Regions from separate parts of the Citricoccus sp. GCM10030269 genome, predicted to be linked through region 1. Evidence: predicted binding sites of a transcription regulator. Region 1 holds the regulator's gene; the other holds the start of a gene.
The links. Region 1 encodes HrcA, which represses chaperone genes, less so after heat shock. Its sites were predicted from a motif close to TTNGCACTCGNNNNNNNCGAGTGCNAA; they were not measured.
Positions count from the first base shown of each region.

Region 2: groL (chaperonin GroEL) is a predicted target of HrcA. The motif match lies at 5,793-5,819, and genes of this name have one in related genera.

Region 1 covers NZ_JBHTCV010000005.1:206,242-219,437, forward strand. The annotation lists gene ACFQQD_RS08080 (ComEC/Rec2 family competence protein) at 1-2,482, shown strand, start outside; gene holA (DNA polymerase III subunit delta) at 2,493-3,497, shown strand; gene rpsT (30S ribosomal protein S20) at 3,596-3,862, opposite strand; gene lepA (translation elongation factor 4) at 4,091-5,965, shown strand; gene hemW (radical SAM family heme chaperone HemW) at 5,982-7,265, shown strand; gene ACFQQD_RS08105 (DUF4870 domain-containing protein) at 7,285-7,722, opposite strand; gene ACFQQD_RS08110 (DUF3097 family protein) at 7,823-8,695, opposite strand; gene hrcA (heat-inducible transcriptional repressor HrcA) at 8,858-9,880, shown strand; gene dnaJ (molecular chaperone DnaJ) at 9,950-11,083, shown strand; gene ACFQQD_RS08125 (16S rRNA (uracil(1498)-N(3))-methyltransferase) at 11,080-11,850, shown strand; gene ACFQQD_RS08130 (PhoH family protein) at 11,898-12,878, shown strand; gene ybeY (rRNA maturation RNase YbeY) at 12,868-13,196, shown strand, end outside.
Region 2 covers NZ_JBHTCV010000005.1:1,291,855-1,300,267, reverse strand. The annotation lists gene ACFQQD_RS13040 (TIGR02206 family membrane protein) at 1-152, shown strand, start outside; gene ACFQQD_RS13035 (AzlD domain-containing protein) at 191-502, opposite strand; gene ACFQQD_RS13030 (AzlC family ABC transporter permease) at 499-1,173, opposite strand; tRNA gene ACFQQD_RS13025 (tRNA-Val) at 1,381-1,454, shown strand; gene ACFQQD_RS13020 (threonine/serine exporter family protein) at 1,737-3,752, shown strand; gene ACFQQD_RS13015 (uracil-DNA glycosylase) at 3,826-4,512, opposite strand; gene ACFQQD_RS13010 (DUF3263 domain-containing protein) at 4,633-4,971, shown strand; gene ACFQQD_RS13005 (LytR C-terminal domain-containing protein) at 5,064-5,765, shown strand; gene groL (chaperonin GroEL) at 5,996-7,642, shown strand; gene ACFQQD_RS12995 (DUF4031 domain-containing protein) at 7,781-8,413, opposite strand, start outside.

The sequences.
Region 1 (13,196 bases):
CAGAGTCTCCGGGGCGGTCGACCTCCGGCTCCTGCCCGCGGCCCTCGCGACCGTGGCGACATGCCTGGCGGTTCAGGCGCTTCCGTATGCGATGGCGGTCCTGCTCCCGTGGGTGTTGGCCGGCGCCGCCGTCGTCTGCACCGCGCTCTTGGTGCGCTGGAACCGAACGGAATGGCCGTCCATGGTGATGGCCCTCTCGGCTTGTGCCCTGTGGATCGCGGCGGTGGCCGGCGTCCAGGCGGTGGGACACCGGGCTCCCGTGAACAGTTCCGGCTGGGAGGACGCCGTGGCCACGGATCAACCGGTGCGGCTGTCGGGGGAAACGACCGGCTCATCGACGCGGTCTGCCGGAGCCTTCGGGCCGAGCTGGCATCTGCCGGTGACCGTGGAGCGGTTCGGTCACCCCCTGGGGTCGGTCCCCGGCGGTGCGAGCGTGATCGTGTCCGGCGGCCGCCATTGGAGCGATCTGGATGCCGGTACGCCCCTCTGCTTCGTCGCGACGCTCGAGGCGCAGAACGATTCGGTGTTCGCCCGGGCGAAGACCGCTCCGGATACCGGCTCCTGCCCGAGCTCCACTGACGGTACCGCCGGGTCGAGCGGATCCACGGGCCGGGACCTGGTCCGCACGGCGGTTCGCGAGGCGGCCACCGGCTCGGTGGGCGACGCCCCACAACTGCTGCCGGGGTTGGTCCTGGGAGACCGCTCTGCCCAGGAACCGAACCTGGACGAGGCGATGAAGACGTCCGGACTGAGCCATCTCAGCGCCGTCAGCGGAGCGAACTGCACCCTCATCGCGGGGGCCGTCACCATGACCCTGCGGTCGTTCCGGATTCGACGCCCCGTGGTCTTGGCGACCGTTCTCGGAGTGCTGGTGATCTTCGTGATCGTGGTGGGCGCAGAACCGTCGGTCATCCGCGCCGCTGTGATGGGTGCACTGGGAGCCTGGGCCGTCTTCTTCGGCCGGGGCCGTCATGCCGTGCCGCTGCTGTTCCTCGCCGTGTGTGTGCTCCTGTGTTGGGAACCGGCCCTGGTCACCGAACCGGCATTTCAACTCTCCGTGGCCGCCACGTGCGGCATCGTCCTGGCGGCTCGGCCCGTGGAGCAATGGTTGACCGCTGCGTTACGGCACTGGATGCCCGGACCCGTGGCCGGAACCATCGGGGCGGCTCTGGCGGTCACGGTGTGCGCCCAGATCGCCTGCCAGCCGATCCTCGTGGGCATGACCGGGGATCTGAGTGCTTACTCGGTCCCGGCCAACCTGTTGGCGGCGCCGCTGGTCCCGTTCGTCACCGTTCCCGGAACGGCCGCGGCGGTGGTGGCTGTTCCGTTCCCCGGACTCGCGGCCGTGGTGTTCTGGGTGATCGGCTGGCCCGCCGCGGGGATCGGCTGGATCGCCACGGTGGTCTCACGCTGGCCCGGAGCAGTCCAACCGTGGCCGGAGGGGACCACCGGGGTGGTGCTCGTCTTTCTGCATCTGACGGCAGCCGTGGCCCTGCTGTGGCTCGTGCTGCGGTGGGAACGCACGCGGCCGGCCCGGGTCCGTCGGCTCGGGCAGTCCAACACCGGACGCACGACGTCGAATCCCCGCTTGCGCTGGAGCGTCACCGTCGCGTGGACGGTCATCTGTGCCGCTGCGGGCAGCCAGCTCGGCGTGGTCCTCGCTCCGCCGGCCGGTCCGGTGCCGGAGGACTGGTCGTTGGCCGCCTGCGACGTCGGACAGGGGGACATGGTGGCGCTGCGCACCGGTGATCGGTCGGCAATGGTGGTGGACACCGGGCCGGAGCCGGCCGACGCGAGGGCGTGCCTGGATCGACTCGGCGTGGATCGAGTCGATCTCTTGGTGCTGTCCCACCTGCATGCAGACCACACCGGGGGCGCCGCGGCGGTCGTCGACTGCTGCCGGCCGGCCGACATCCTGTACTCGACCGCCTCCGAGGGGACCGAGACCAGGGTTCCGGCGCTGAACGGAGCCCGGCAGCCGGCATCGGGGGAGACTGGCCGGGTGGGTGGGCAGCAGGTAGGTGGGAAACAAGAGCGCGACCGGCCGGCGCCGGGCTGGTGGGTGAACTGGACCGTGCTGGATGCCGACCACTCCGCGGCCTCGGAGAACGACGCCTCGATGCAGATGCTGGCCACCGTGCACACCCCGCAGGGCGAGTACTCGGTACTGCTCACCGGCGATCTGGAGGAGGACGCCGCCCGGTCTCTGCTTCAGCAGGGGGTCTACCCGGACTCCGTGGATGTTCTCAAGGTCGCTCATCACGGGGCCAGCAACGGTGGCGCCGACGTGATCCGAGCCGTGGATCCGGCGCTGTCCGTGGTCGGCGTCGGGGAGGACAATACGTACGGACACCCGCATCCGGCGATCATCGGCGAACTCGAACGCCACGGTCCAGTGGTGCGCACGGACCTACACGGGACCACGGTGCTGTCGCTGCGGAAGGGAGAGCTGGTGCCGACGATGGCCGGATCCCGCCGGTAGGATGAGACGCATGCCCGCCTCGAGTCGTTCCCGCCGTCCCACGCGTTCCGGGGCGGACTGGCGCACCGTCAAGCCGGCCCGGCTCATGCTCCTCAAAGGGCCCGAGGACTTCATCGCCACCCGTGTCACCGATCGGGTGCGGACCGTCCTGCGCGAACAGGATCCGGGGCTGGAGGTGCACCGCCTGGAGGCCGGAGAGTACGAGGCCGGCCAACTGTCCATGCTCGCCAGCCCGTCGCTGTTCGGAGAGGCCAAGATCCTGCAGATCGACGGGCTGCAGGAGATGACCGAGGCCTTCCTCGTCGACTGCCTGGACTACGTTCGTGCCCCCGCCGACGACGTCACGCTGATCTTGCGTCACACCGGCGGCAATCGCGGCAAGAAGTTGCTGGACGCCGTCACGGAGGCCGGTGTCCTGGTCGAGTGTCAGCCCATTTCCTCCGAGGCGGACAAGACCGACTTCGTCGTCGGGGAGTTCCGGTCCCGAGGCCGCTCCATCGACCCGGAAGCAGTCCGTTCGCTGCTGGACGCGGCCGGAGGTTCGCTGGCCGATCTGGCCGCGGCTTGCCAACAGCTCGCCGAGGACACTGAGGGAACCGTGACCACCGAGATGGTGGACCGCTACTACGGCGGCCGCGTAGAGGCGACGGCGTTCAAGGTCGCCGATGCCGCCATCGAAGGACGGGCCGGACCGGCGACGGCCCTGCTCCGGCACGCTCTGGCCACGGGGGTCTCCGCTCCGGCCATCACCGGTGCCCTGGCCCTGAAGACCCGCCAGATCGCCCGCATCGTGGACGCCCGCATCGGTCAGGGACAACTGGCCGGAGTGCTCGGTATGGCCCCGTGGCAGGCACGGAGGGTGTCGGAGACGGTGCGGTTCTGGAACCCGGCGACCATCGCCGCCGCCATCGAGTGGGTGGCTCAGGCCGACGCCGAGGCCAAGGGACAGGCCAAGGACGCCGACTATGCCGTCGAGAAGGCCGTCACCCGCATCGCCCTCGCTGCTCGCCGGTGACCGTCACCAGACATCTTCTCCAGACACACCGAAGCCCCCGTCCGTGAAGGGACGGGGGCTTCGCTGATCACCCGCGAGGTGCGGCGTTCAGCCGCAGATCAGGCGTTGACGCTCTGAAGGCGCTTGGCGATACCGGACTTGCGGTTAGCAGCCTGGTTCTTGTGGATGACGCCCTTGCTGGCCGCCTTGTCCAGCTTCTTGCTGGCCAGGGCGACGGCGGACGAAGCTGCGGCCTGATCGCCGGCGGCGATGGCCTTGTCCACAGCGCGGATAGCGGTACGCAGTTCGGACTTCACGGCGACGTTACGCAGACGCGCCTTCTCGTTGGTCAGGATGCGCTTCTTCTGGGACTTGATGTTTGCCAAGGAACGGTCTTTCTGTTGTCTTCTGACGTGGTCGGTGAGGGATAATCCCGGTTCCGGCGACTGAGCGGCGTGGGGATACCTGGTTGAGCCGTTCCGGGAGTGCCCGTCGACCTGCGCGGACACACAGCTATACAGCTTATCACGGGCCGCCGGACACCGCCGCTGCCCAGGAAACGTGGAAGAATGGACGATCAGCCCCGAGTACTGCCGAGTTGAAGGAAGATGCCCGTGTCGCCCAAGGCGAGCCATGCCCCGGTGCCCGCCGCCACCGATCCGTCGGTGATCCGGAATTTCTGCATCATCGCGCACATCGACCACGGCAAGTCGACGCTGGCAGACCGCATGCTGCAGTCGACCGGCGTCGTCCAGCCTCGGGATATGAAGGCCCAGTACTTGGACCGGATGGACATCGAGCGCGAGCGCGGCATCACCATCAAGTCCCAGGCCGTTCGGATGCCCTGGGCGGTCGAGGACGAGACCGGGACGTCCGCCACCTACGCCCTGAACATGATCGACACTCCGGGGCACGTCGACTTCACTTACGAGGTCTCCCGCTCACTGGCCGCCTGTGAGGGCGCCATCCTGCTGGTCGATGCGGCCCAGGGCATCGAGGCGCAGACCCTGGCCAATCTGTATCTGGCCATGGAGCACGAACTGGCGATCATCCCGGTGCTGAACAAGATCGACCTACCCTCGGCCGAACCGGACAAGTACGCCGCGGAGATCGCCGGGTTGATCGGTTGCGATCCGCAGGATGTACTGCGGGTCTCCGGCAAGACCGGGGTGGGGGTCGAAGAGCTGCTGGATCAGGTGGTCAAGGCGGTCCCGCCACCAGAGGGCGACGCGCAGGGCCCGGCCCGAGCGATGATCTTCGACTCCGTCTATGACACCTATCGCGGCGTGGTGACCTATGTCCGCGTGGTGGACGGCAAACTGTCTCCGCGCGAGAAGATCACCATGATGTCCACCGGGGCCACTCACGAACTGCTCGAGATCGGGGTCTCGTCGCCCGAGCCCATCCCGTCCAAGGGCCTGGCCGTCGGCGAGGTCGGGTACCTCATCACCGGCGTGAAGGACGTGCGCCAGTCGAAGGTCGGTGACACCGTGACCGGGGCCGCGCAGCCGGCTGCGGAACGCATCGGCGGCTATGCCGATCCCAAGCCGATGGTCTTCTCCGGCCTGTACCCCATCGACGGCTCCGACTATCCCGTCCTGCGTGACGCCCTCGACAAGCTCAAGCTCAATGACGCCGCCCTGACCTACGAGCCGGAGACCTCCGTGGCCCTCGGCTTCGGATTCCGCGTGGGCTTCCTCGGCCTGCTGCACCTGGAGATCATCCGCGAACGGCTTGAGCGGGAGTTCAACCTGGATCTGATCTCCACGGCGCCCAACGTGGTCTACGAGGTCACGCGGGAGGACCAGTCGGTGGTCACGGTGACGAATCCCTCCGAGTTCCCGGAGGGCAAGATCCGGGAGGTGCGCGAGCCGATGGCCTCGGCCACCGTGATCGTGCCCAGCGAGTTCATCGGTGCGGTCATGGAACTGTGCCAGGGCAAACGCGGACAGATGAAGGGCATGGACTACCTCTCCGAGGAGCGGGTGGAGATCCGCTACTGGATTCCCCTGGCCGAGATCGTCTTCGACTTCTTCGATCTGCTCAAGTCCCGCACCAAGGGCTACGCCTCCCTGGAGTGGAAGGCCGACGGGGACCAGTCCGCCGACCTGGTCAAGGTCGACATCCTGCTGCAGGGCGAGCAGGTGGACGCGTTCAGTGCCATCACCCACAAGGACACGGCCTACGCCTACGGCGTCAAGATGACCAGCAAGCTCAAGGAACTGATTCCGCGGCAGCAGTACGAGGTGCCGATCCAGGCGGCCATCGGTTCGCGCATCATCGCCCGTGAGAACATCCGGGCCATCCGCAAGGACGTGCTCTCGAAATGCTACGGCGGTGACATCTCCCGGAAGCGCAAGCTCTTGGAGAAGCAGAAGGAGGGCAAGAAGCGCATGAAGATGGTCGGCCGGGTCGAGGTCCCGCAAGAGGCCTTCATCGCCGCGCTCTCCTCGGACGGGGCCGGCTCCGAGTCCGGCGCCAAGAAATAGCGCGGCTGTTCCAGCAGTGCCTTCCACTCTTCCTCTCGGTGATCCCGCGCCCGACGACGGCCGCTTCCCCGACGACGTCGCCCACCGGGTTCGCGCCGCGGCCGAGGCCGGCCGCCCCCGAACCTTCAGCCTGTACGTGCACGTGCCGTTCTGCACCGTGCGCTGCGGTTATTGCGACTTCAACACCTATAGCGCCGAAGACCTGGGTCCCGGGGCGTCCCGAAGCTCTTACGCGGACACCGTCTCCGGAGAGCTCGAGTTCGCGGCCCAGGCCCTGACCGCCTCGGATGTGCCTCCGCGCACTCTGGAGACCGTATTCTTCGGCGGCGGCACCCCCACGTTGCTGCCCGCGTCGGACCTGGTGAGCATCCTCGACCGGGCCCGGGAGCTGTTCGGTGTCACGCCCGGCGCGGAGATCACCACCGAGGCGAACCCGGACTCGGTGACGGCCGACTCGCTGCGGGAACTCGCACACGGCGGGTTCACCCGCGTCTCCTTCGGCATGCAGTCGGCGGTGCCCCACGTGCTGGCCACGCTGGAGCGCACACACCGCCAGGAGAACGTGCCCGCCGCCGTCGGGTGGGCCCGCGAGGCCGGACTGGAGGTCTCTCTGGATCTGATCTACGGCACGCCGGGGGAGTCGCTGGCGGACTGGCAGAGCACCGTTGAGGCGGCCGTGGCCCTGGAGCCGGACCACATCTCGGCGTACTCGCTCATCGTGGAGGACGGCACGAAGTTCGGTGCGGCCGTCAAACGTGGGTCCGTGGCCGACGTCGACCCGGATGATCAGGCCGACAAGTACCTGCTGGCGGAGCGGCTGCTGTCCGAGGCCGGATACCGCTGGTACGAGATCTCGAATTGGGCGCGTGACCCCGAGGGCACCGGAGCACATCGGGCCCGGCACAACATGGCCTATTGGCGGGACCAGGACTGGTGGGGTGCCGGCCCCGGGGCGCACTCCCACCTGGCCGGGGTGCGGTTCTGGAACGCCAAGCACCCCGCCGCTTACGCGCAGCGGCTGGCCACGGGCGTGTCACCGTCCGTGGGGCGAGAGGAGCCCGACGCCGAGGCGCGGTTCCTCGAACGCGTCATGCTGGGTGTCCGGCTCGCCGAGGGGCTGGAGATCTCCGCCCTGGAGGAATCGGCGCCCGACGGCGGTGCGCACGCCAAGCGCGAGATCGCCGCGATGATCGCGGAGGGACTGCTGGACGGTCGCGCCGCCGTGACCGGCAGAGTGGTGCCGACGCTGCAGGGCCGGCTGCTCGACGACGCCATTGTGCGGCGGTTGGCGGGCTTCTGAGCAGGCGGTTCTGAGCGAACTACTGAATCAGGCGCAGGTTGATCGGGTACCGGTACGGGCGGCCCTTGTTGCACTGGATGCCGGCAGCCACGCCGGAGACGGTCATGAACAGCCAGATGAGCATGGCGACGATGCCGAAGATGCCGCCGATGATCGGAATCAGCGCGAGGAGATTGGCCACGATGGCCAGCACGGTCGGCGGCAGCGTGAAGTTCAGGGCCTCTTTGGCCTCCTGAGCCGTGAAGGGGCCGCGATGACGGAAGACCAGGTAGATGATCAGCGAGGGGATGCATGCCAGGACGCCCCCGAAATGCGCCAGTGTGGCCCATTGGCGGTCCTCAGCGGGGGTCAGCGGTTCGGCTTGGGCCGGTGAGCCCTGCAAGTGCTGGTCACGCTGGGAGGCAGCGGACGGACGCTGGCGGTGTGGTCCGCCGGGATGCTGCTGGGACACGTCCATGGCCTTTCCGGATCGCTGCTCATGCTGTACTGCTCATGCTGTACTGCTCAGATGCTGTTGATCGACACTCTACCGCCGGGGGCGAGGTGAACGGCGCACCTCAGTCGCTGGTGGCCGTGAGGAAGTCGATGACTTCCTCGACCCGGCCCAGCAGTGCCGGTTCCAGATCGGCGTAGGTCCTGACGTAGGAAAGAATCCTCTTCCAGCCCAGCCCGACGTCCTCCTTGGTGCGATGCGGCCACCCCAGTCCCTTGAGGATCCCGGTCTTCCAATCCTGACCTTTGGGAACCACGGGCCAAGCCTCGATGCCCAGCACCGCCGGCTTGATGACCTGCCAGACGTCCACGTAGGGGTGGCCGACGATCAGCACGTCGCCCCTGGCCCCGGGCACCTTCAGGGCCTCGCGGGCGATGCGCTCCTCCTTGGAACCGCTGACGAGGTGGTCCACCAGAATCCCGAGCCGGCGCCGTGGGCCGGGGGAGAAGTCGGTGATCGCGCCGGCCAGGTCGTCCACGCCGTGCAACGGCTCGACCACGATGCCCTCCAGCCGTAGGTCCTCACCCCAGACCTTCTCGATCAACTCGGCGTCATGGACGCCCTCGACCCAGATGCGGGAGGCGCGAGCGGTGCGGGCCCGCGCGTTCTCCACGCGCACAGAGCCCGACGCCGTCCGGGCCGGACGCGAGCCGCCGTCGCCGGGCGTCGAGGCGGGGCTGGGGGCCACGACTTTCACCGGGGCGCCGTCCACGAGAAACCCATAGCCCAGCGGGAATGACCTGGCCCGGCCGTTGTGACCCTCGAGGACCACCAGGTGAACGCCGCCGGACTTCTCGACCCGGAGCACGGCGCCGGTGAATCCGGTCTCGGTGTCCTCCAGGACGGTCCCCGGGTCGGCGGGGACCTCGGTGACGGTGCGGGCGGCAGGGCGGAAACCGCCGTCGAGGGTGCCCGGGCCCCAGCTGTTCCAATCCACGAGAGCCGACGCTAGCAACGAGCACGGGCGATTCGGTGGACCGGCTCGCGCTGAGCTGCGCTGGGCTGCACTGGGCTGCACTGGGGCGGATTGGACGCGCGTACTAGACTTGGCACTTGACAGTGTCGAGTGCTAAGCCGAAATGAGGATGGGAAGGGTGAGATGAGCGAACATCCGCGCCGCATGCAGGTCCTCCAGGCCATCGTGGACGACTACGTCGCCTTGCGTGAGCCCGTCGGCTCCAAGGCCCTGGTGGATCGCCATCAGCTGGGCGTCTCGTCGGCCACCGTGCGCAATGACATGGCCGCTCTCGAAGAAGAGGGCCTCATCGTCGCGCCCCACACCTCCTCTGGGCGCATCCCCACGGATAAGGGTTACCGCGTCTTCGTGGACCAGATTTCCGAGGTCAAGCCGCTGTCCGCGGCCGAGAAGCGTGCCGTGCAGACGCTGTTGGAATCGACCGGTGATTTCGACGAGATGATGTCCAACACCGTGCGGCTGCTGGCGCAGTTGACCAATCAGGTCGCCGTCCTGCAATTCCCACACGTGGACTCCTCGACCATCCGGCATATCGAGTTCGTCTCCCTGGCGCCGAACCGGGCGCTTGTGGTGGTGATCTTCTCCACCGGTCAGGTCGACCAGCGGGCCTTCGGTCTGGACCTCGACCCGGGCGAGTCCACGGAAGCCCCCCTGACCGCGTTGAAGCAATTGTTCCTGCGTCACCTGGACGGTCTGACGCCGGCGCAGGCGGCGGACGGTCTCCGGCTGGCCCTGGATGCGGTGCCGCCGGAGGACCGAGCACTGGCCGAAGCCTTCGCGGGACAACTGGACCATTTGCTGGCCGCCCGTCGAGAAGACAGAATCATCATGGCCGGTACGGCCAACCTGGCCCGGTCCACCGGCGACTTCCCCTTCTCGATCGGCCCCATCCTCGAAGCGCTTGAGGAACAGGTCGTGTTGTTGCGTCTGTTGACCGAGATGGAGCAGGATGTGCGGGGCCTCAGTGTGCGCATCGGCTCCGAGAACACCGGTTCCCTGTCCGAGACCTCGGTGATCGCCGCCGGATACGGGCCCGGTTCCGGCGCCAAACTCGGAATCGTGGGGCCGACGCGCATGGACTATCCCGGCACCATGACCGCCGTGCGTGCCATCGCCCGTTATCTGTCCAGGATCTTGTCGCAATAGCGGCGGGACGGCCCGACCGTCCAGAACGAGCTTCACCACCATCCCCATCCGGAAGGAACACCGCAGACCGTGGCTGACCATTACGAGGTACTCGGCGTGGGCCGGGACGCCTCCGCCGAGGAGATCAAGCGCGCCTACCGCAAGTTGGCCCGCAAGTTCCACCCCGACGTGAACCCCGCGCCGGACGCCGCCGATCAGTTCAAGAGCGTCACCCGGGCCTACGAGGTCCTCTCGGACCCCGAGAAGCGGCGCAATTACGACGCCACGGGCCACGAGAACGGCACCGGTGGCATGGGCGGCGGCTTCGGCGGCGCCGACTTCGGCGGTTTCCAGGACATCTTCGAGACGTTCTTCGGCGCCGGTGGATCCGGTGGCATGGGTGGCGGTCCGACCGGACGGGCTCGCCGCGGCCAGGACGCCCTCATCACCGCCAGCATCGATCTCCGGGACGCCGTCTTCGGTACCGAGAAGACGCTCGAGGTGGACACTGCCGTGGTGTGCCCCACGTGTGACGGCTCCTGCTGCCAGCCCGGGACCCAGCCGGAGACCTGCACTATCTGCAACGGCCAGGGTGCCGTCCGGCGTCCCGTGCGCTCCATCCTCGGCACCGTCATGGCCGCCGAAACCTGCTCGGCCTGCCAGGGCTTCGGAACGGTCATTCCGGATCCCTGCCGCGAGTGCTCGGGCCAGGGCCGGATCCGTGAGCGCACCTCGCTGACCATCAAGATCCCGGCCGGCGTCGCCACCGGCACCCGCATCCAGCTCGCCGGCCGCGGTGAGGCCGGCCCGGGCGGCGGTCCCCACGCGGACCTGTACGTCGAGATCGAGGTGCGCCAGCACGACGTCTTCGTACGGGACGGTGATCATCTGCTGGCCACCATGAGCGTCCCGATGACAGCGGCGGCCCTCGGCACCACCCTCACGCTGGACACCTTCGACGGCGAGCAGGAGGTCCCGGTCAAGGCCGGTACCCAGTCCGGCGAGGTGCAGACGCTCAAAGGTCTGGGTGTCGGCCGGCTGCGGAGCAACGGACGCGGTGACCTCAAAGTCACGCTCCGGGTCGAGACCCCCACCCGGCTCGACGACGAGCAGAGGCAATTGCTGGAACAGCTCGCCACGGTGCGCGGTGAAGACCGCGTGCACGGCACCACTGAGCAGCGGGGCCTGTTCTCGAAGCTGCGGGACAACCTCAAGAACCTGTGAGCGATCCCGTCTTCTACGCCGCCGAGGGCGACCTGCAGCACGTGACGGCCGGCGCCGTCGTCGTGCTGACCGGTTCCGAGGCCCGCCACGCTGCCCAGGTGATGCGCCTGGGACCGGGCGAGCGGGTCGACGTGGCGGACGGGACCGGCCGGAGGGTGTCCGGGTCGGTGCTCTCCGCCGCTCCGGACCGGCTGGAGGTGACGGCCGAGAGCGTCGTGGACGAGCCGGTGCCCTCGCCCGAACTGGTCCTGGTCCAGGCCCTGGCCAAGGGCGACCGGGATGTGCTGGCGATCCAGACGGCGACCGAGCTCGGCATCGACGCCGTCCATCCCTGGCAGGCCGAACGGTCCATCGTGCGGTGGAAGGCGGAGAAGGCGGCCAAAGCGATCGCCAAGTGGGACGCCGCCCTGGTGGCCGCCGCCAAACAGTCGCGCCGGGCGCGGATTCCGCACACCCGGTCGGTGTTCTCCGGCACCGGGGTGGCCGACGTCGCCGCCTCCGGCACCGTGGTGCTGGTGCTGCATGAAGACGCCGAGACCTCACTGGAAACGGCTCTGAGGGAGGCTGAGCACGCGCGGCAGATCGAGCGCATCGTCCTGGTGGTCGGCCCCGAGGGCGGCATCAGTCCGGCCGAGATCGACGCGCTGGTCCAGGCCGGGGGAGTGCCCTGTGTGCTCGGACCGCATGTGCTGCGCTCGTCGACGGCGGGGCCGGCGGCGGTGGCGGTCATCCAGCAACTGCTGGGCCGGTTCGGCACGCGGTCGTAGACTGGACTCAGACATCACATCCCAGCACAGGAGCTGAGCCACCACCCTTGAGCCTTCCCACCGAACCCGCCCACGAGCAGATCACCATTTCGTTCGCCTCAGCCGAGGACATGGTGCGCACCTTCGGCACGCAGGACCTGTTGTTGCGCGTCCTGGAAGGGCTGTATCCGGCACTGACCGTCGCCGTGCGCGGTGAGGAGCTGGATGTCTCCGGCCCTGCGGCAGACGTGGGGCAGGCTCAGCAGGTCATCGAGGACCTGCACGGGCTCGCCCGTCGCGGCACCTCGATCACGCCCGAAGTCATCGAGCAGGTCACCACGCTGGTTCGCGGTGGCTCCGGCGCCCGATCCTCCGGGTTGCTGTCCGCCTCCTTCCTCTCCAGCCGCGGCCGCAAGATCCGGCCCAAGACGGTCAACCAGCAGGCCTATGTGGAGAGCATCGACCAGAACACCATCACCTTCGGTCTGGGGCCGGCCGGCACGGGCAAGACCTACCTGGCCATGGCGAAGGCCGTGCAGGCGCTGCAGGCCAAAGAGGTGAACCGGATCATCCTGACCCGGCCCGCCGTGGAGGCCGGGGAACGCCTCGGCTATCTCCCGGGCACCCTCAGCGAAAAGATCGACCCGTATCTGCGCCCGTTGTACGACGCGCTGCACGACATGGTGGAGCCGGAGTCGATTCCGCGACTGATGGCCGATGGCACCATCGAGGTGGCGCCGCTGGCCTATATGCGCGGACGCACGCTCAATGACGCCTTCATCATTCTGGACGAGGCCCAGAACACCACGGGGGAGCAGATGAAGATGTTCCTCACCCGTCTCGGCTTCAGCTCGCACATGGTCGTCACCGGTGACACCAGCCAGGTCGACCTGCCGCGCGGCACCGGCTCCGGCCTGGACCAGGCGGTCTCCGTGCTCGAGGGGCTGAACGACATCGCCGTGATCCGGCTGCAGTCCGTGGACGTGGTCCGCCACCGCTTGGTGAGTCGGATCGTCGATGCCTATGAGGAACACGATCATGGCGGTTGAGATCCTGAACGAGTCCGGCACCGCCGTGGAGGAGGACATCCTCCTGAAGCTGGCCCGCCACGTCTTGACGGCACTGCACCTCCATCCCGGCGCCGAGTTGTCCGTGATCTGCGTGGACGAGGCCGCGATGGAGCAGCTCCACCTGGAGTGGATGGATCTTCCGGGCGCCACCGACGTCATGAGCTTTCCCATGGACGAACTCCGTCCCGGCACCGCCGAGTCCTCGAGCCCGGAAGGAGTGCTGGGGGATGTGGTCATCTGCCCTCAGGTCGCCGCCATCCAGGCCAAGCGGGGTGGGCACTCCACCACTGACGAGAT
Region 2 (8,413 bases), 1.1 Mb from region 1:
TCTTCCAGGAACTGCCGGATCCGGTCTACTGGCTGGCGGCCTGTGCGGCCACGCTGGCCCTCATGGGCTTGGGATATCAGGTGTCCCGGCGCTGGCCCGCGAGCCGCGAAGCCGTCGTCACGGCTCCATCCGGGTTGACGACCAGGCACTGAGGTCTCGGCGGCAGGAAGACTCCGCGCCGACGTCGTGCCTAGGGCAACCCCAGCAGCCGCAACCCGGCCGCCGTCCCGGCCCCGACGAGCACCACCACGAGGAATGGCGCCCTCAACAGCAAGGCCACCGCCGCCGCCACCAGGGCCCCGAGCCGCGCATCCGGCAGGAGTCCCTGCCCGTCACCCACCGAGTTCATCACCACCAGCGCGGCCAGCAGCCCGATCGTCACGGCATTGGCCGTCTGCAGCATCCTGGGATCCTCCAGCCAGCGCGCCGGGACCAGGTAGCCGAGCATCTTGGTGGCGAACGCGACGGCACTGGCCAACAGCACCCATCCCCACATGGTCATGACCGATCCTCCTTGTCCTGCGCCGTGCGTGCCTCGTGCCTGGGAGACACTCTTCGTGGCCGGAACCAACCCCACAGCCCGGCGACCGCCGCCGCGACCAGAATGGGGATACCAGACGGCAGCAGCGGCAGGGTCAGCGTGGTGATCAGCGCGGCGACGACGGCCAGAGCCCACGCGTCTGCGGACTTCAGCCGCGGCCACAGCAGGCCCAGCATGGCGGCGGCGGCCGCACCGTCCAGCCCCCACGTCTTCGGGTCTCCGAGGAGGTCTCCGGTCACGGCGCCCACCACCGTGAACGCCGTCCACAACACCCACACCCCGACGCCGGCCGTCCAGAAACCGACCCGGCGACCGCGGGCGTCCGGTTGGGCCATGGCCGTGGCCGCGGACTCGTCGATGGTCACCTGAGCCGCCAAGGGTTTCAAGGCCGTCCGGGGACGCAGCATGGCGTTCAGTTGCATCCCGTAGACACCGTTGCGCAGGCCCAACAGACTGGCGGCTCCCGTGGCGGCTGCGCCGGCGCCACCACCGGCGAGCACACCGATGAACGCGAACTGGGATCCGCCGGTGAACATGAAGGCGCTCAGCACGATCGTCTGCCACGTACTCAGACCGGCGGCCACGGCCAGCGCCCCGAAGGAAATTCCGTACAGTCCTGTCGCGATCGCCACCGAGAGACCGGTCCGGAAGGCCGGCTCAGAACTCAGCGAACCCACTGCACGCCGTCTCCGTCAGGGCACGCTCGAGTCGGCCGGATAGTGATGTGCATGCCCGTCATCCTAGAGCCGTTCGGCACAGTGGGCAGTTTTCCCGTTGACCGTCTGTTCTGGTAGGCTTTCACAGCTGTCAGCCCCTTGTAGGATCGCTGGCGCAGCGCTGGATCTTTAGCTCAGTTGGTTAGAGCGTTCGCTTCACACGCGAGAGGTCGCTGGTTCGAGTCCAGTAAGATCCACCCACGTTGAGAAGTTCCCAACATGCCCCGCCAGAGTGCGGGGCATGTTTGCGTCAGAACACCTTTTGTCAGGGGCTGCCGGCGGGAATGGCCCATCAACCCTGAGACTTTTGCCCGCTGGCGGTTGAGGTTCCGATGGTCCGAGGAGCGGCTGGGGCCACCCGATCGTAGGCCGTGAGGACTGGCACCTACAGTTGGTACGGAAGCCTCATCGCGGGCCAGTAAAGTATCTGTGGCACACCATGGTGGGAGTGTTTCGGTTCTGCCCTGAAGGGAGCGGCGGTGGAGGAAAACCCCGGGACCCGGTCTGGATTTCGGCACGCTCAGGAGCCGCCGACCGACCTGGCCCAGATCCCCGTCATCAAGCCCTCCCGGCGCTCCGAAGAGGAATCCGCCGATCGGCCCTCGGACGTCAACGGTGGTGCCCAGAACCCGGACGACGGCGGCCCGCAGGGCCTCAAAGACGGCACTCAGCACGCCGACGGCGGCACCCCGGACTCCGGCGAGGGCGTCGACTCAGATTCCGGCGAGGAGGTCGCCGCTCCCACCTCCGCCATCGATTTCGCCCTGGGGCCGGCTGCCGAAGCGGCCGGCCAGACGGGTGGCCAGGCGGTGGTCACCGGCGGGATCAGGGTATCCAGCACAGAGACTGCCTCACTGTCCTCCTCCCCGGCGGGAGAGAGTCTGCGCCAGGACACCGGCCGGGAACGAGGCCATCCGACCCTCGCCGCAGGCGAGGACGAGGCGACCGGAGGAGTTGCCGAGTCGTCCCTGACGGAACCTGCGACGTCGGACCCCGTGCCTCAATCTGTTCTGGCGCCCTCCGAGCCGACCACGGGGGAGACCCCGACGGCTGCGCCCGACAAAAAGCCCAAGAAACCATCCAAGGGCCGCATGCGGTTCCCGGGTGGTTCGGCCTTCCGGCGGATCATGCACTCGGAGCCACTGCCCACGCAGTCGCTGTCCATCGTGGAGCGGCTCGCGCACAGCCCGTACGTCAACCCCTTCCTGCGGGCACGGGACAATGCCGACGCCGACGCCCGCACCACCCTGGACTTCGCGCTGAAGCTGGGGGAGACGATGTTCCGCTTCGGTGCCGGCGCTCTGGAGGTCGAGACCTCGATCATCGTGGTGACCCAGGCCTTCGGCATCCACGAGACCGAGGTCGACATCACCAACCAGTCGATCACCCTGAACTACGCGCCCAGCGCCAAGATGCCGTACTCCCTTCACCGGGTGGTCCGGTCCTGGTCTCAGAACTATGCCGGGCTGGCACACCTGCACCGGTTGGTCGCCGCCGTGGCCGCCGGTGACATGGATCGCGACGAGGCCCAGCAGACGCTGGCGGACATCCGGCACCGGCCCAAGCCCTTCCCACGGTGGATGTCCACGCTGGCCGCCGGCCTGTTCGCCGCCACTTTCGTGTTGTTCATCGGAGGCGGACTGGTGGGCGCCGGGGTGTCCCTGCTTTCCACGTGCCTGTTGATCACCGTGGTGGACCAGTTGGGCCGGGCTCGGATTCCCGAGTTCTTCTCGATCATGGTCGGTGGCTTTCTGGCCACGCTCATCACCCTGGTGCTGTACACGCTGGACGTGGATCTCACGCCCTCACTCGTCATTGCCGGCGGGATCATGCTGTTGCTTCCCTCCGGCCGGTTCGTCTCCGCCGTGCAGGACGCCATCAACGGCTTCCCCGTGACTGCGGCAGGGCGTTTCGTCTCGGCGTTCCTGGTCTTCGCTGCCCTGATCGCCGGGATCGTGGCCGCCGTCGTGTTCGCCTCTCTGGTCGGTGTGCCCGAACTGGATCTGGCGGTCGAACCAAGCTTCAGTTACCCGGTGTGGGTGATGGGCATCCTGGTGTTCGCCGCCGCGATCTGGGATTCAATCTTCGAGCAGTCCGAATGGCGACTGCTGTTGCCGACCGCCGTGGTGTCCCTCTTCGGCTACGTCGTCTATGTGGCGGCCGAGTATGTGGGCACCGGCGCCCGACTGTCGCCGGCCATCGCGGCTGCGGCCATCGGTGCGCTGGGCCGTTACGTGGCTTTGCGGATGGGCGCTCCTCAGCTGGTGGTCGCCGTCCCGGGCATCCTGTTCCTCCTGCCCGGTCTGACCATTTTCCGCTCCATGTACAAGATCGCGATGGACTCAGGGGCCATGGAAGAAGGCATGATCGGGTTGTTCAACGCTGCGACGGTGATCATGGCAATCGCCGCCGGCGTCGTGCTGGGCGACACCATCGCCCGCCCGCTGACCAAGGCCTTCCAAGCCAACGAACGACGACGGATTGGTCGCCGCTAGCGCAACCTTGCCGCGGTGCCCGGCACCAGGCGCTGCTGCGCGCCGATGGGTGCTGCTGGGTCCGGTGGTTGACTCAGGCGCCTCGATCCACTCGCCAGTCGATCGGTTCGGCGCCCGCTTGAACCAGCAACTCGTTGGTCCGGCTGAACGGCCTCGAACCGAAGAAGCCACGGTGAGCCGAGAGGGGAGACGGGTGCGGTGACTCGACGATGCCGACGGAGGCCGGTCCGCGCAGCACCGGAGCCATCCTCCGTGCGTCCGCGCCCCACAGGATGGCGACGAGTGGTGTGCCCCGCGCCGCCAGCGCCGCCACAGCCGTCTCGGTGATGGCTTCCCAGCCCAGGCGACGGTGGCTGGCTGGTTGCCCAGCCGTCACGGTCAGGACCCGATTGAGCATTAGCACGCCCTGATCGGCCCACGCCGTCAGATCACCATGAGGCGCCGGCGGAATGCCCAGATCGGACTCCAGTTCCTGATAGATGTTCGCCAGGGACCGGGGCAGCGGCGTGACGTGCCGGTCGACCGCGAAGCTCATGCCGATCGGATGGCCCGGGGTCGGATAGGGATCTTGGCCGAGGATGAGGACTTTGACCTCGTCGAAGCTCTGCCGGAAAGCCCGGAGAATATTCTCAGGGGCCGGCAGGATCTGCTCGCCGCCCGCGCGTCGTTGCCGGATCTCGGTCCCGACGGCGGCCAGCGTCTCGCGCTGTGGGGCCAGGGCGCGGTCCCAACCGGGGTCGAGGGGGCTGATCAATTCCATCGCTGGCAGACTACCCGCCGGCGGAATAACATGCATGTAGTTTGGCCCGTTAGACTGTGGAGTACTCCGCTTCAGGCCCGTCTGGGCCGTGCCGGAACAGGACGTCGGAAGGACCACCTCATGACTGCAGCACACTCCGCCGAGGCGGATCATTCGGAGACCTCTGTGACGGAACAGTCGGGGTCGTCTGAGCTGTCCGAATTGTCTGCGTCATCCGAGTTGTCCGAGCGCGAACGGACCATCCTCGATTTCGAGGACCAGTGGTGGAAGTTCGGCGGGGCGAAGGACCAGGCGATCCGGGACCGCTTCTCCTTCTCGGCGACCACGTACTACCAAGTGCTCAACGGCCTGCTCGACCGCCAAGAGGCATTGGCCTATAAGCCGATGCTGGTCAAGAGATTGCGTAGACTACGGACCACACGCCACCGTGCACGCAGTGCGCGGCGGCAAGAGGCCTGAGCACCGCAGTACCTGCCGGGCCGTGTCCATGGCCGTGCCGCGACGCCCTGAGGCGGCGCGGCACGTTGCCGAAGATCTCGTGATGGTGGCCGATGACTCAGTATCCGCGCGATCAGTTCGACGACGTGCCCGAATACCGCGACCGCAAGGGAACCCACCGCGCCAACGCCGTCGTGGTGTCCGCCTCCTCAGGGTTGCTCTCGATTTCCGTGGCCGCCGCCTTGGCCCTGATCGTCGGCGCCTTCTGCTTCCTCGTCCTGCCGTCCTTGTTACCCGCGGGAGCCCCCACGTCCGGCGCGCCCGCCGGTGCCTCGGCGTCGGAGAGCCCGGACTCCAGCCCGGCAAGGGCGGCCGAATCCTCCACCGCGCTGTCCGGAGCGGTCGAATCGCCGGAGTCCTCTGCCCCGTCCGAACCGAGCGAGCCCTCCGAGACAGCCGGCTCGGACGAAGAGCAGACCGAGGAGCCGGAATCATCAGAGAGCCCTTCGGCCTCCGAGGCACCAGCGGAATCGGCAACTCCTGATACCGGAGACACCTCGGCTCCGGTTGAGGTCTACAACGCGTCCTCCATCAACGGCCTCGCCGGTCAGGTCTCCGGAACGCTGTCCTCGTCCGGGTACACGGTCGCCGGAACCGGGAACTGGCAGGGGTTTTCCGTGCCGTCGTCGGGCGTCTACTACTCCGTGAACGAAACCACCGCTCAGGCGGTGGCGAGCGACCTCGGCCTGCCGCTGATCTACGAGCCCCGCGTTCCGGGGATCGCGGTGGTTCTCAACGCGGATTACGCCGGCTGAGAGAGCCCGCGTCGGGCCGAAGCGATGTTTGCACTCTCAGGTGGCGAGTGCTAAATATGGACTAGCACTCCGAGGTTCCGACTGCCAAGCCCGCAGGCATGCGGGTGGTCGTGATCGCGGGGCAGACCTGAACGTGGTGAGGTCCGGTTGTGGGCCGTCCGTCGCGGGCACTGCACAGGTCAGTTGAGTACTGCCAAGCAACGCCAAGGTCCAGAAAGGACAGTGCACACATGGCCAAGACCATTGCATTCGACGAAGAGGCTCGCCGCGGCCTGGAACGGGGTCTGAACACCCTGGCCGACGCGGTCAAGGTCACGCTCGGCCCGCGCGGCCGCAACGTGGTGCTGGAGAAGAAGTGGGGCGCCCCCACGATCACCAATGACGGCGTCTCCATCGCCAAGGAGATCGAACTCGACGACCCGTACGAGAAGATCGGTGCCGAGCTCGTCAAGGAGGTCGCCAAGAAGACCGACGACGTTGCCGGTGACGGCACCACCACCGCTACCGTGCTGGCTCAGGCCCTCGTCAAGGAAGGCCTGCGGAACGTGGCCGCCGGCGCCGATCCGCTGTCCCTGAAGCGCGGCATCGACAAGGCCGTGGCCGCCGTGATCGAAGAGCTCGTCGGCTCCGCCAAGGAGATCGAGACCAAGGAGCAGATCGCCGCCACCGCCTCCATCTCCGCCGCTGACACCCAGATCGGCTCCCTCATCGCCGAGGCGCTGGACAAGGTCGGCAAGGAAGGCGTCGTCACCGTCGAGGAGTCCCAGACCTTCGGCCTGGAGCTTGAGCTGACCGAGGGCATGCGCTTCGACAAGGGCTACATCTCGGGCTACTTCGTCACCGACGCAGAGCGCCAGGAGACTGTGCTGGAGGATCCCTACATCCTCATCGTCAACTCCAAGATCTCCAACGTGAAGGACATGGTCGCTCTGCTGGAGAAGATCATGCAGTCCGGCAAGTCGTTGCTGATCATCGCCGAGGACGTCGAGGGCGAGGCTCTGGCCACGCTGGTCGTCAACAAGATCCGCGGCACCTTCAAGTCCGTCGCCGTCAAGGCACCCGGCTTCGGCGACCGCCGCAAGGCCATGCTGGCCGACATCGCCATCCTCACCGGTGGCCAGGTCATCTCCGAAGAGGTCGGCCTCACCCTCGAGAACGCCGGACTGGAGACCCTGGGCACCGCCCGCAAGGTCGTCATCACCAAGGACGAGACCACCATCGTCGAAGGCGCCGGTGACGCCGAGGAGATTGCCGGACGCGTCAAGCAGATCCGCGCCGAGATGGAGAACACCGACTCCGACTACGACCGCGAGAAGCTGCAGGAGCGCCTGGCCAAGCTGGCCGGCGGCGTGGCCGTCATCAAGGCCGGTGCCGCTACCGAGGTCGAGCTCAAGGAGCGCAAGCACCGCATTGAGGACGCCGTCCGCAACGCCAAGGCTGCCGTGGAAGAGGGCATCGTCGCCGGCGGTGGCGTGTCCCTGACCCAGGCCGGCGCTCGGGCGTTCCCGAAGCTCTCCTTGGAGGGTGACGAGGCCACCGGCGCGAACATCGTCAAGGTCGCAGTCGAGGCCCCGATGAAGCAGATCGCCTTCAACGCCGGCCTGGAGCCGGGTGTCGTGGCTGCCAAGGTCAAGGGCCTGCCGGCCGGGCACGGCCTCAACGCCGCCACCGGTGAGTACGAGGACCTGCTGGCTGCCGGCGTCAACGACCCGGTCAAGGTGACCCGCTCTGCTCTGCAGAACGCCGCCTCGATCGCCGGCCTGTTCCTGACCACCGAGGCCGTCGTGGCCGACAAGCCGGAGCCGGCATCGGCTGCACCCGGCGGCGACGACATGGGTGGCATGGGCGGTATGGGTGGCATGGGCGGCATGATGTGATCATCTGATCACCCGCTACACCACGGAAGGCCCGGTCCCGAGAGGACCGGGCCTTCCGGCGTTTAACCCGCACCCTCTCTACCCATCCCACTTTGCGGGCAGAACGAACCGGTTCGTTCTGCCCGCAAAGTGAGGGGGTTAAGGGGTCCAGTGGCGGGAGGTGGGGTGGAGCTCGGCGGAGAGATTTCTCCGGGCCGCCTTCTCCCAGAATCGGGCCCCGGTGCGGGTGCGGTACAGCGGGCGGGAGTCCAGCAAGGACTGCACGACGGCGGCGCGGCCGGCCGCGAAGTCCGGGTCCGGCACGTGGGCGAACTCCTCACGAATGGCGGAGAGGTAGCGGCCGTAGTCGCCGCGTGGCCGGCTGAGAATCTCCAGGTCGGCGTCGCTGAGGACGGCTCCGGCTCGGTCGGCGGGGTCCCGTGGTTGATGGTGGGCGGTCATGCGCACCAGCCGCGAGGTCTGCTCGATTTCGGCCTCGGGAAGTCCGAGCTCGGACAGGGTGGTCTCGGCGAGAACGGCCGAGTCCTCTTCATCCTGGCCCGGTGCCCGCTCCGGAGCAGCGATATAGACGGCGTCATGGAACCACGCCGCCAACTTGACGCTGCGCGTCCACCGGCCGCACTCTTCCCCGTGGCGCAACAGCAGGTCGATGGCTTTGAGCACCGCGAGCAGGTGGGAGCGGTCGTGGTAGTGGCGGTGCGGTTGGGACCACCGCCCCAGAAGGTCGGCGACGACGGGTTCACGCTCGAGTGGAGAGTGGCCCGGCAACAG